One region of the Sphingobium naphthae genome, then DNA from elsewhere that is predicted to be linked to it. Evidence: riboswitches for the same ligand, from Rfam matches in the RefSeq annotation. Region 1 holds a riboswitch; the other holds the start of a gene.
The links. Region 1 has a riboswitch for cobalamin ahead of ACGGKE_RS16160 (acyl-CoA thioesterase). Riboswitches for the same ligand answer to the same signal wherever they lie in the genome.

Region 1 (4,412 bases):
CCCGCAGCCGGCTGGTTCAGACCGGCGACGGGCTGATCGCGATCGCGGCTACCCTGATCTCTTACGGCGTCGCAGAGATGCTCGACAGCTATGGGTTCCTGGCGGTGTTCGTCACCGCCCTGACGCTGCGCCGGTCGCACCGCGATCATGAGTTTCAGCGCGACATGCATGCCCTTACCGAACAGGTGGAGCGGCTGGCGATGATGGTGCTGCTGATCCTGTTCGGCGGCGCGCTGGTCAGCGGACTGCTGGCGCCGCTGGTCTGGCAGGATCTGGTCGCCGCCATCGCGATCATCCTTATCGTGCGACCGGCCGCGGGACTGATCGGCCTCATCGGCATGCCGGCCGAGCGCAGCGAGAAGATGACGCTCGCCTTCTTCGGCATCCGCGGCGTCGGGTCCTTCTACTATCTCGCTTATGCACTCAACCATGGCGATTTCGGATCGGGCGAGCGGCTCTGGGCGATCATTGGCCTGGTGGTGCTTCTGTCCATCCTGCTCCACGGCCTCAGCGTCACGCCGGTCATGCGCGCCATGGACCGGCAGCAGGGTCGAGACCCCGACCAACCGGACCCGGGACGGGCGAATGACGACGTCGCCAAATGAGCAAAGCCGCCGGAAAACAGCTTAACCTGCGTTTCAATACGTGGGACGCCGGGGAACGGCGCGCAGAACAGGGGGTTACAGGCGGCAGGAGACGATCATGAAAATCGATTTTGGCGCTTATGATGGCGCGACCGCTGCACCCTTTGCGTTTGAAGACAGGTCCTTCCAGCTGTCGAGCGAAACCGACCGGCTGACGGATGTTCTGCTATGCCCGCCCCATTATCTAGCGCCCGTGCCCTGCTGCGCCGTGACGCGGCAGAATCTCGCGCAGGGGCTGGTGACGCAAGTGGATGAAGCGCAGCGGCAGCATGGCGTGCTGGTGCAGTTGCTCCAGTCGCAGGGCGTGCGTTGCCACATGTTGACGCCCGATCCCGACCTTGCCGACATGTGTTTCACCCGCGATGTCGGCGTCTCGACGCCCTGGGGCATGGTGGCGCTCAATCCAGCCATGCCGCACCGCCAGGCGGAGGTCGACCGCTTGACCAATGCCTATCGCGACTGGCGCGTGCCGGTGCGGCGGATCACGAGCGGCACGATCGAAGGCGGCGATGTCTGCGTTGCCCGCGAAGGCTTGCTGATCCTGGGCATGTCGGGCGAGCGCAGCTCGGCCGCTGGCGTCGAGGAATTCTCCGCCCCCTTCCGCGCGGCCGGCTGGGACGTGCTTATCTGCCCTTTCCATTCCGACCATCTGCATCTCGACACGATCTTCTGCATGGTGGACCGGCATCAGGCGATTGGCTGCGCCGACCTGCTGGACCCCGGTTTCGTCCGGGCGCTGAGCGTGCATGGCGTGTCGCTCATCCCCCTTCCCGAAACGGTCGCGCCGTCGCTGGGATGCAATATCCTGTCCTTGGGCGACCGGCGGATCGTCACCAGCACCGATGCTATCGTCCCGCCCCTGCTTCGCCAGGCGGGCTATCGCGTCATGGAAGTCGATATCTCGCAGTTCACCGCCTGTGGCGGGGGCGTCCACTGCCTGACGCAGCCGCTCCGCCGCGTGCCCACAGGGGAGTGAGCGGGTCGGCGGCTGCGACCAAAATGCGTCGCCTGCAAAAATGCTCACGCAAGCTTCGGGAACGTTCCGCACGCACGCCCGTTTGACAAGAACGAATTAGGAACAAATGGAGCATCTTCACCATGGCCGACGAATTGCATAATCCCAAGCTCGATGCGCATCCCGGCTCCAATACGGAGAAGGATCCGGAAAGCTGGGTATCGGGCGACGATCCGATGACCGGCGCACAAGCCTCCTACCTCACCACCCTGTGCGAAGAGGCCGGCGTCGATGCGCCCGCCGAAGGACTGAGCAAGGCGGAGGCGTCGAAAGAGATCGACGCGCTGAAAGCGCAACTCGGCCGCGAGTGAGCGCCTTGCACCCTGACTGATGCATGAACAAGCTGACGCTGAAATCTGGTTCAGCGGAGCGGTCCCTTCGCAGCTCGCCACATTGCATTGTTCCGATGATGGACACGCATGTCGCTGGTTACTGTAGGATTTGCAACGGGCACCGCCTTCTTGGTCGGTCTTATCGCGACCTCGCACATGCTCTCGCAGCTTTTGATCCTCCCCATCGACATGCGCCATTCTTGACGACCGGACCAATCCTTGCGATCTGCCGATGGTCGAGGTTCCTCATCTCAGCTTTGGGGTGGGGCTAAGACGGGAAGCCGGTGGCGCTCGCAAGGGCGGAATCCGGCGCTGCCCCCGCAACTGTATGCGGCGAGCGGCGGCCCCTGGATGCGCCACTGGCGGTCTGCCCCGAGCGATTGGGCATGGCGCTGGGAAGGCCGGGACCGACGTGTCGACCCGTGAGCCAGGAGACCTGCCTCCGACGCGATAACGACCACCGGCGGGGTGTCCGGTCTGGCCGCTGCTGTGCGAGGGCCAGTCGGGCCCTGGCATGTTTGCGCCTGGACTGCGTCCTCCCGCACATATTGCGAGAGCCATGACTATCCACATCCCCCAGGCGCCCGCCGCCGCCCTGCAAGTGATCGATATGGTCTTCCCCGGGAATACCAATCACCATGGCACGCTGTTCGGAGGCGTGGCGCTAGCCCATATGGACAAGATCGCGTTTATCGCGGCCGCGCGCCATGGTCGCGCACCATTCGTCACCGCCTCGTCGGAAAAGATCGATTTCGCCGCGCCCGCTCATAGAGGCGAGATGATCGAGGCGACCGCCCGTATCATCCGCGTCGGGCGCAGGTCGCTCGATGTCGAGGTCGAATTGATCGCGGAGGGCACGGTGAACGCCGAGAGGCGCCTCTGCACGCGCGGGCGCTTCACGCTCGTGGCGGTGAAGGGACCGGACACGCGCTTGCCCTTGCCGCCGCTCAAGGACGCCGCACCGACAGACGATGGCCGGCTCCATATGGTCGACATGGTCTTCCCGGGCGAAACGAACCATTATGGCACCCTCTATGGCGGCGACGCGCTGAAGATGATGGGCAAGGCAGCCTTCATCGCAGCGACGCGCTGCAGTCGCGCCGTGATCGTCATGGCGGCGTCCCATCGCATTGATTTCGTCTCTCCCGTTCATGAGGGCGAGATGATCGAACTCATCTCCCAGGTACGGGAGATCGGTCGTAGTTCCATCCTGACAGAAGTTGAGCTTTGGGCCGAAAATCTGCTGGATGGCGCGCGGCGCCACGCCGCGACGGCCACCTTCACAATGGTGTCGGTGGACGATGAAGGACGCGCCAAGCCGATCGATCGCGACAGGACAGTCCAACGTCTGTTCACCCAGGGGCTATGATGTGGAGGCAGACATAGCGACCCAGGCTCAGCCTATGCTTCGCCGCCGTGCGATAAGCGCGCCGTGTGGCTGCAATAGTCCTTCCATCGAGCACGCACATCGGAGCGATATAAAGATTTCTTTATATACGCCTTGACGAGCGTCTTGAAAATCGCGATGAAGAAGATGTCGAGGTTCCCTGTTTCCGTTCATGATGATGGCGGGCGACAGGGCTAAGACGGGAAGCCGGTGGCGCTTGCGAGAGCGGAATCCGGCGCTGCCCCCGCAACTGTAAGCGGCGAGCGGCGGCCCCATGACGTGTCACTGACGCCAGTTCCGAGCGATCGGCAGTGGCGGCGGGAAGGCCGGGGCTGGCGTGATGACCCGTGAGCCAGGAGACCTGCCTCCGACGCGATAACTTTCCTCGGACGGGGGTTCCTCCGGTGGATCGCGCTTGACGCAGGGCTCGTGGCTTTCGGCCGCACGAGCTATCTCTCGCGCGCTCTTCCTTGGCCTCCTGCCCGGCACATGCAGGTAGGATACCGATCATGACCGACAGCAGCTTTACCTTCTCGATCAAGACCATTGCCTTCGATGAGAATTACCGGCCGGCTGACACGACGCGGATCACGACCAATTTCGCCAATCTAGCCAGGGGCGACAGCCGCCAGGAGAATTTGCGCAACACCCTGCGGATGATCGATAATCGTTTCAACTCCCTGGCCCATTGGGACAATCCTCAGGGTGATCGCTATTCGGTGGAACTGACGATCATCTCTGTCGAAATGCAGGTCGACGCCGATCGCGGCTCCGAAGCATTTCCCCTGATCGAAATCCTCCAGACCAGCATCCTCGACCGAAAAACCAATGAGCGCATCCCCGGCGTTGTCGGAAACAACTTCTCATCCTATGTGCGCGATTACGATTTCAGCGTGGTCCTGCCCCACCACAGGAAAACGCACCCGGGTTCCGAGGCTCCGCAGGACTTTGGCGACCTGCATGGCAAATTGTTCAGGCATTTCCTGAATTCGGATGCCTACAGGGACCATTCCAGCAAGTCCCCCGTCATCTGC
Region 2 (4,412 bases), on a different replicon from region 1:
CAGGTCGGACAGGGCGGCGTCGAAGGCAGTGACGGACGGAAAGACGCTGATCATTGGGTGACATATCCCGCCGGAGGGACGCGGACGATGAAACGGCCTTTCACCCCCTGCGGCCAATCGGAAAAGGGCACGCGGCCTTCCGCGCTGGCGGCATGATGCACCGCATAGTCGAGGATCGCACGGGCTGCGGCCTCGTCAGGTTCGAAGCGGCCGAGCACATAGCCGATCTTGCCCGGCGCGCGCAGATGGACGGCGCAGCCTTCTCCGCAGGCGAAGAGGCAGGGCATCGCCTGGACGGCGATGCCCGCATAGGCCGGATCGCTGGCCTGGACCCGCTCCAGCACCGCGATCAGGCGTGCGCCGTCCCGTGGCCCTGTCGGATCCTGCCCCGGGCGGCGGCATGTGCTGCACGCCACCACGGCGGGGCCAGGATCGACCGGGTTCAGCATGTCAGAAACGACCCCTGATGCCCGCATAGATGCTGCGGCCCAATGTGCCGTAGCGATAGGCGGTCATGTAGGATTCGTCGAAGACATTCTCCGCCCGGGCGAACAGGCGCAGGCTGTCGCTCAGGGCATATTCGGCGCGCAGATCGACCAGGGTATAATCGCCCAGACGTGTCGTGTTCGCCGCATTGTCATAGCTCTTGCCCGACCAGCGCACCGCCGACCCCAGGGTCAGGCCGAAATCGAAGTCATAGGAAATCGAGCCATTGGCCATGTGGCGCGGGCGGCGCGGCAGCCAATTGCCTTCCGTCGCGGCACCGGCGGAGCGATCCTCCGCCACTGTCCAGCTATAATTGCCGTCGAGCGTCAGACCGCCGAGCTTTAACGCGGCGTCCGCCTCGATCCCGTGCGCCTCGGCGCGAGCCACGTTCAGATAATAGCCCCAGCGCGGCGTGTCCGTGCCGGGCATCACGCACAAAGGATCGGTGCTGTCGAACGAGCAGCTGTTATAAATGATCTGGCCTGTGGTGGTGCGCTCGAAATAGGTCGCGCCGATCGTGAAGGCCTGACCGAACAACGCCTGCTGGACGCCGGCTTCCCAGCCATGCGCGCGCTCGGGGTCGAGGTTCACATTCCCATATTCGCTGAACAGCTGATAGAGGGATGGCGCCTTGAAGCCCTCGCCATAGCTGGCGCGCAGCGTGGTGCGGCTGGGCAGTTCCCAGATGCCGCCGGCCGAGAAGAGAGTGCGGCCGCCATAGCGATTATGATCGTCGTGGCGCACGCCGCCATTCAGCGTCAGCCCGTCGAGCGGGCGGACAGTCACCTGGCCATAGAGGCTGGTGATTTCGGCCTTGCCGGTGATGAAGTCGGGCAGGGGATCGGCCAGCGATCCCGAGGGCGAGCGGCTCTTGAAGCGCGAACGCTCATTTTCCGCGCCGAAGGTCGCGGAAATCCGATCCGTCAGTTCGAAGATGCCCTGATATTCGAATCGGCGGTTCTTGCCCGCGGCCTCGAAGCTGAGCGGCTGTTCCAGTTCGGGGCTGTAGCTGTCGCGATCGGTGTCGGTGTAATTATACGCGATCCGGTTGCGCAGGCGCCCGTCGAGCAGCGCGAAGTTGAGGCCGGCATAGCCGACAAATTCGCGGTTATGGCTATAGTCCGGCGCGTCGCCGCTGAAGCCGTCGATTTCGACGCGACCCGTGGAATAATAGCCGCGCAGGTCGATGCTGGCGTTGGCGCTCAGCGCCAGTTCGGCGCGACCGGCGACATTGCGGTTGGTATAGCCATCCGCTTCGCCGCCGCCAAAGGCCGGCGCGATGGCGGAAATGCCGTCGGTCGTGAAGGACTGGCCGCCGATGCGCCAGCTGAGCGGACCGGACACGCCGCCCAGCGCGGCGCGGGCGCTGACGGTGTCGCGCGATCCGCCTTCGATGTCGAAGCTTCCCTCCAGCGAGGCGTCCGGCTGGGCGGTGACGATGTTGACGACGCCGCCGATCGCCTGGCTGCCCCAGAGCGTGGACTGCGGACCGCGCAGCAGCTCGATTCGTTCGGCATCGCCGATCAGCAGATTGGCGAAATTATAGCCGCCGCCGGTGGAGGAGGGATCGTTGAGCTTCACCCCGTCGATGACGACGACGGTCTGGTCCGTTTCCGCGCCGCGAATGCGCAGCGACGTCGCCGTGCCATAGCCGCCGTTGCGTGAAATGCTGATGCCGGGCGTGCGGAGCAGCAATTCGGTCACGCCGATGTCCTGCGCGCGATCGATGGCCGCCTTGTCCAGAACGGTGATGGATGCGGGAATTTGCTCCAGCGGCGTCGGTGCGCGCGTGGCGGTGACGATGATGCCGCTTTGGGCGTCGGACTCGGGCGGTTCCTGCGCAAGCGCGGGGAAGGACAGGCACAGTGCGATGAGCGCGGTGGAATTTCTGAGCAACAGGCTCGACATGGTAACCCCTTATGACTTGTGCCGCGCGCACGCGGACGATGCCGGCCGGAAGGCACGCGACATCGCCCGCGCAAAGCGCGGCGCTCCCTGTCGTCATGCGGGTTTACCCCCGTCCGCCCGGCTCACCCTGTCCGCGCGAAAGACGACGGCGACAGGCAGGTCTCCTGGCTTGCGGATCAGCGCCGGTCGGCCGCCTTCTCGGGACGAGTCCCAATGGCATAGGGCCGATGGCTCACCGCATACAGTTGCAGGGGCAGCCGGGTTGTACCCGTTCCCATCTTCATCCCCGTCTCCGGGGAACCTGTCGCGTCGCGGCCGTTACATCGAATGTCATGGGGCGGTCAATCACGCCCGGGCGATTTGTGCCGGCCCGTCTGGGAGCCCTTCGCGGCGGCCGCGAAGGGCTTGCGCGTGTCAGTCGTTCATGAAGCTGGTCGTCGTCATGTGATAGATGGTGGCCACCGGCGCGCCGCGCAGCGTCAGGCTGCCGGTCTCTTCCTGAGTCGCGCTGAGGATGTAGCGGCCCTTGGCGTTGATCGGCAGCACCACGCGGCCCTGTGCATCGGTGGTGAAGCTCTTCGACCATTTGTCGGGTGAAATGGCCAGGATTTTGGCAGCGGGCACCGGCTTGCCATCGCGGATCAGGGTGAAGCTGTCCGCACCTGGCGCGGTGGGCACGATTTCGAGCGGCAGCACCGCCTTCGTGTCGGCACGCCCCGCGCGGGCATAGTAGATGACGCCCTGCTTCTTGCCGTCTTCACCCCAGGGTTCGAACACGCTGTCATCCGTCACGCGAACGTCCCCGGCGGGCGCAGCGACCTCGATATAGCCGGCCTTGCGGACCTGGGCTGCCTGCGCGGCGGGGACCAGCCTGGGCGATTTCAGCTTCTCGAACTCCGGGTCGCCGCCTTCGGGCAGGGTGTCGCCGGGCTCACCCAGATAGATGCGGGCGGGGCCGGCGCCGTCGCGCTCGACCCAGATTTCATGCGCCTGAGCAGTGGCGGTCAGGCCGAAGAGCGCCAGCAGCGCGAGCGGGAATGTCTTCATCTTCTCTCTCCTCATCATCGCTCAGAAGCGGAAGCCGATCGTGCCCATCACGTTGCGCGGCGCGCCGATGAAGCAGTCGCCGCGGGCCAGGCAGGACGCATAATATTGATTGTTGAGCAGGTTGGTCGCATTGAGCGCGAAACGCCAGCTGTTCCAGTTGATTTCGGCCAGCGCATCGACGGTCGTGCGCGACGGCGTGACGATCGACCAGACCGAACTGGTCGACACGCTCTTGCCACTATAGACGACGCCGCCGCCCAGGCGGAGCTGCGCCTCGTCCGCAAGACCGAAAGTCTTGGTCGACCACAGCGATGCCGTGTGACGAGGCATGTAATCGAGGTTCGTGTTCGTTTCCGACTTGAGCTTGGTATAGCCGTAATTGGCCAGCAGTTCGACGTTGCCGGGGAGGGTGTGGTTGGCCTCGATCTCGAAACCCTTGGTGTTGAGTTCGCCCGATTGCGTCGTGCCGCCCGCGGCGAGATAGAGGATGCGGTTGCGCTCCTTGATCTTGAAGGCGGTCGCCGTGATGAGCGTGTGAGCACCCAGCTGCCATTTCACGCCTGCTTCATATTGCGTGCCGGTCTGGGGGGTATAGGGATCGCCGAAGCTGCCATCGCCATTGTCGATGCGGCCGGCCACCGGGAGGAAGCTTTCCGTGTAGCTGAAGAAGGGTGAGAGCCCGGCGCCGATTTCTCCAATGATGCCCGCGCGGAACGTCGTCGCATGATCCTTCTGACCGGAAGATCCGGTCACCCGGTCGCGACGGGCGCCGAGCACGATGGAGACGCGGTCGTAGAAGCGGACCTGATCCTGGACATAGATGCCGAGCTGCTTCTGGCTCTCGGTCGTGAAGGCGCCGGTCGGATCATAGGTCGCCAGGGCATCATAATCTATGTCGTACAGATCGACGATCTCACGTCCGCCGTCATAGCGCTTGGCGACCTTGTTCCAGCTATAGTCGATGCCGACCA

Region 2: linked by a shared signal. The riboswitch ahead of ACGGKE_RS05295 (TonB-dependent receptor plug domain-containing protein) and the one ahead of ACGGKE_RS16160 (acyl-CoA thioesterase) in region 1 are both predicted to bind cobalamin.

What each region holds. Positions count from the first base shown of each region.
Region 1 is NZ_CP171455.1:231,131-235,542, forward strand. It holds gene ACGGKE_RS16145 (cation:proton antiporter) at 1-605, shown strand, start outside; gene ACGGKE_RS16150 (dimethylarginine dimethylaminohydrolase family protein) at 703-1,620, shown strand; gene ACGGKE_RS16155 (DUF3072 domain-containing protein) at 1,743-1,970, shown strand; cobalamin riboswitch at 2,214-2,450, shown strand; gene ACGGKE_RS16160 (acyl-CoA thioesterase) at 2,551-3,360, shown strand; cobalamin riboswitch at 3,515-3,762, shown strand; partial or broken gene ACGGKE_RS16165 (putative oxygenase MesX) at 3,888-4,412, shown strand, end outside.
Region 2 is NZ_CP171454.1:1,086,063-1,090,474, reverse strand. It holds gene cobT (nicotinate-nucleotide--dimethylbenzimidazole phosphoribosyltransferase) at 1-54, opposite strand, end outside; gene ACGGKE_RS05300 (DUF1636 domain-containing protein) at 51-449, opposite strand; gene ACGGKE_RS05295 (TonB-dependent receptor plug domain-containing protein) at 451-2,394, opposite strand; cobalamin riboswitch at 2,531-2,714, opposite strand; gene ACGGKE_RS05290 (DUF4198 domain-containing protein) at 2,809-3,441, opposite strand; gene ACGGKE_RS05285 (TonB-dependent siderophore receptor) at 3,463-4,412, opposite strand, start outside.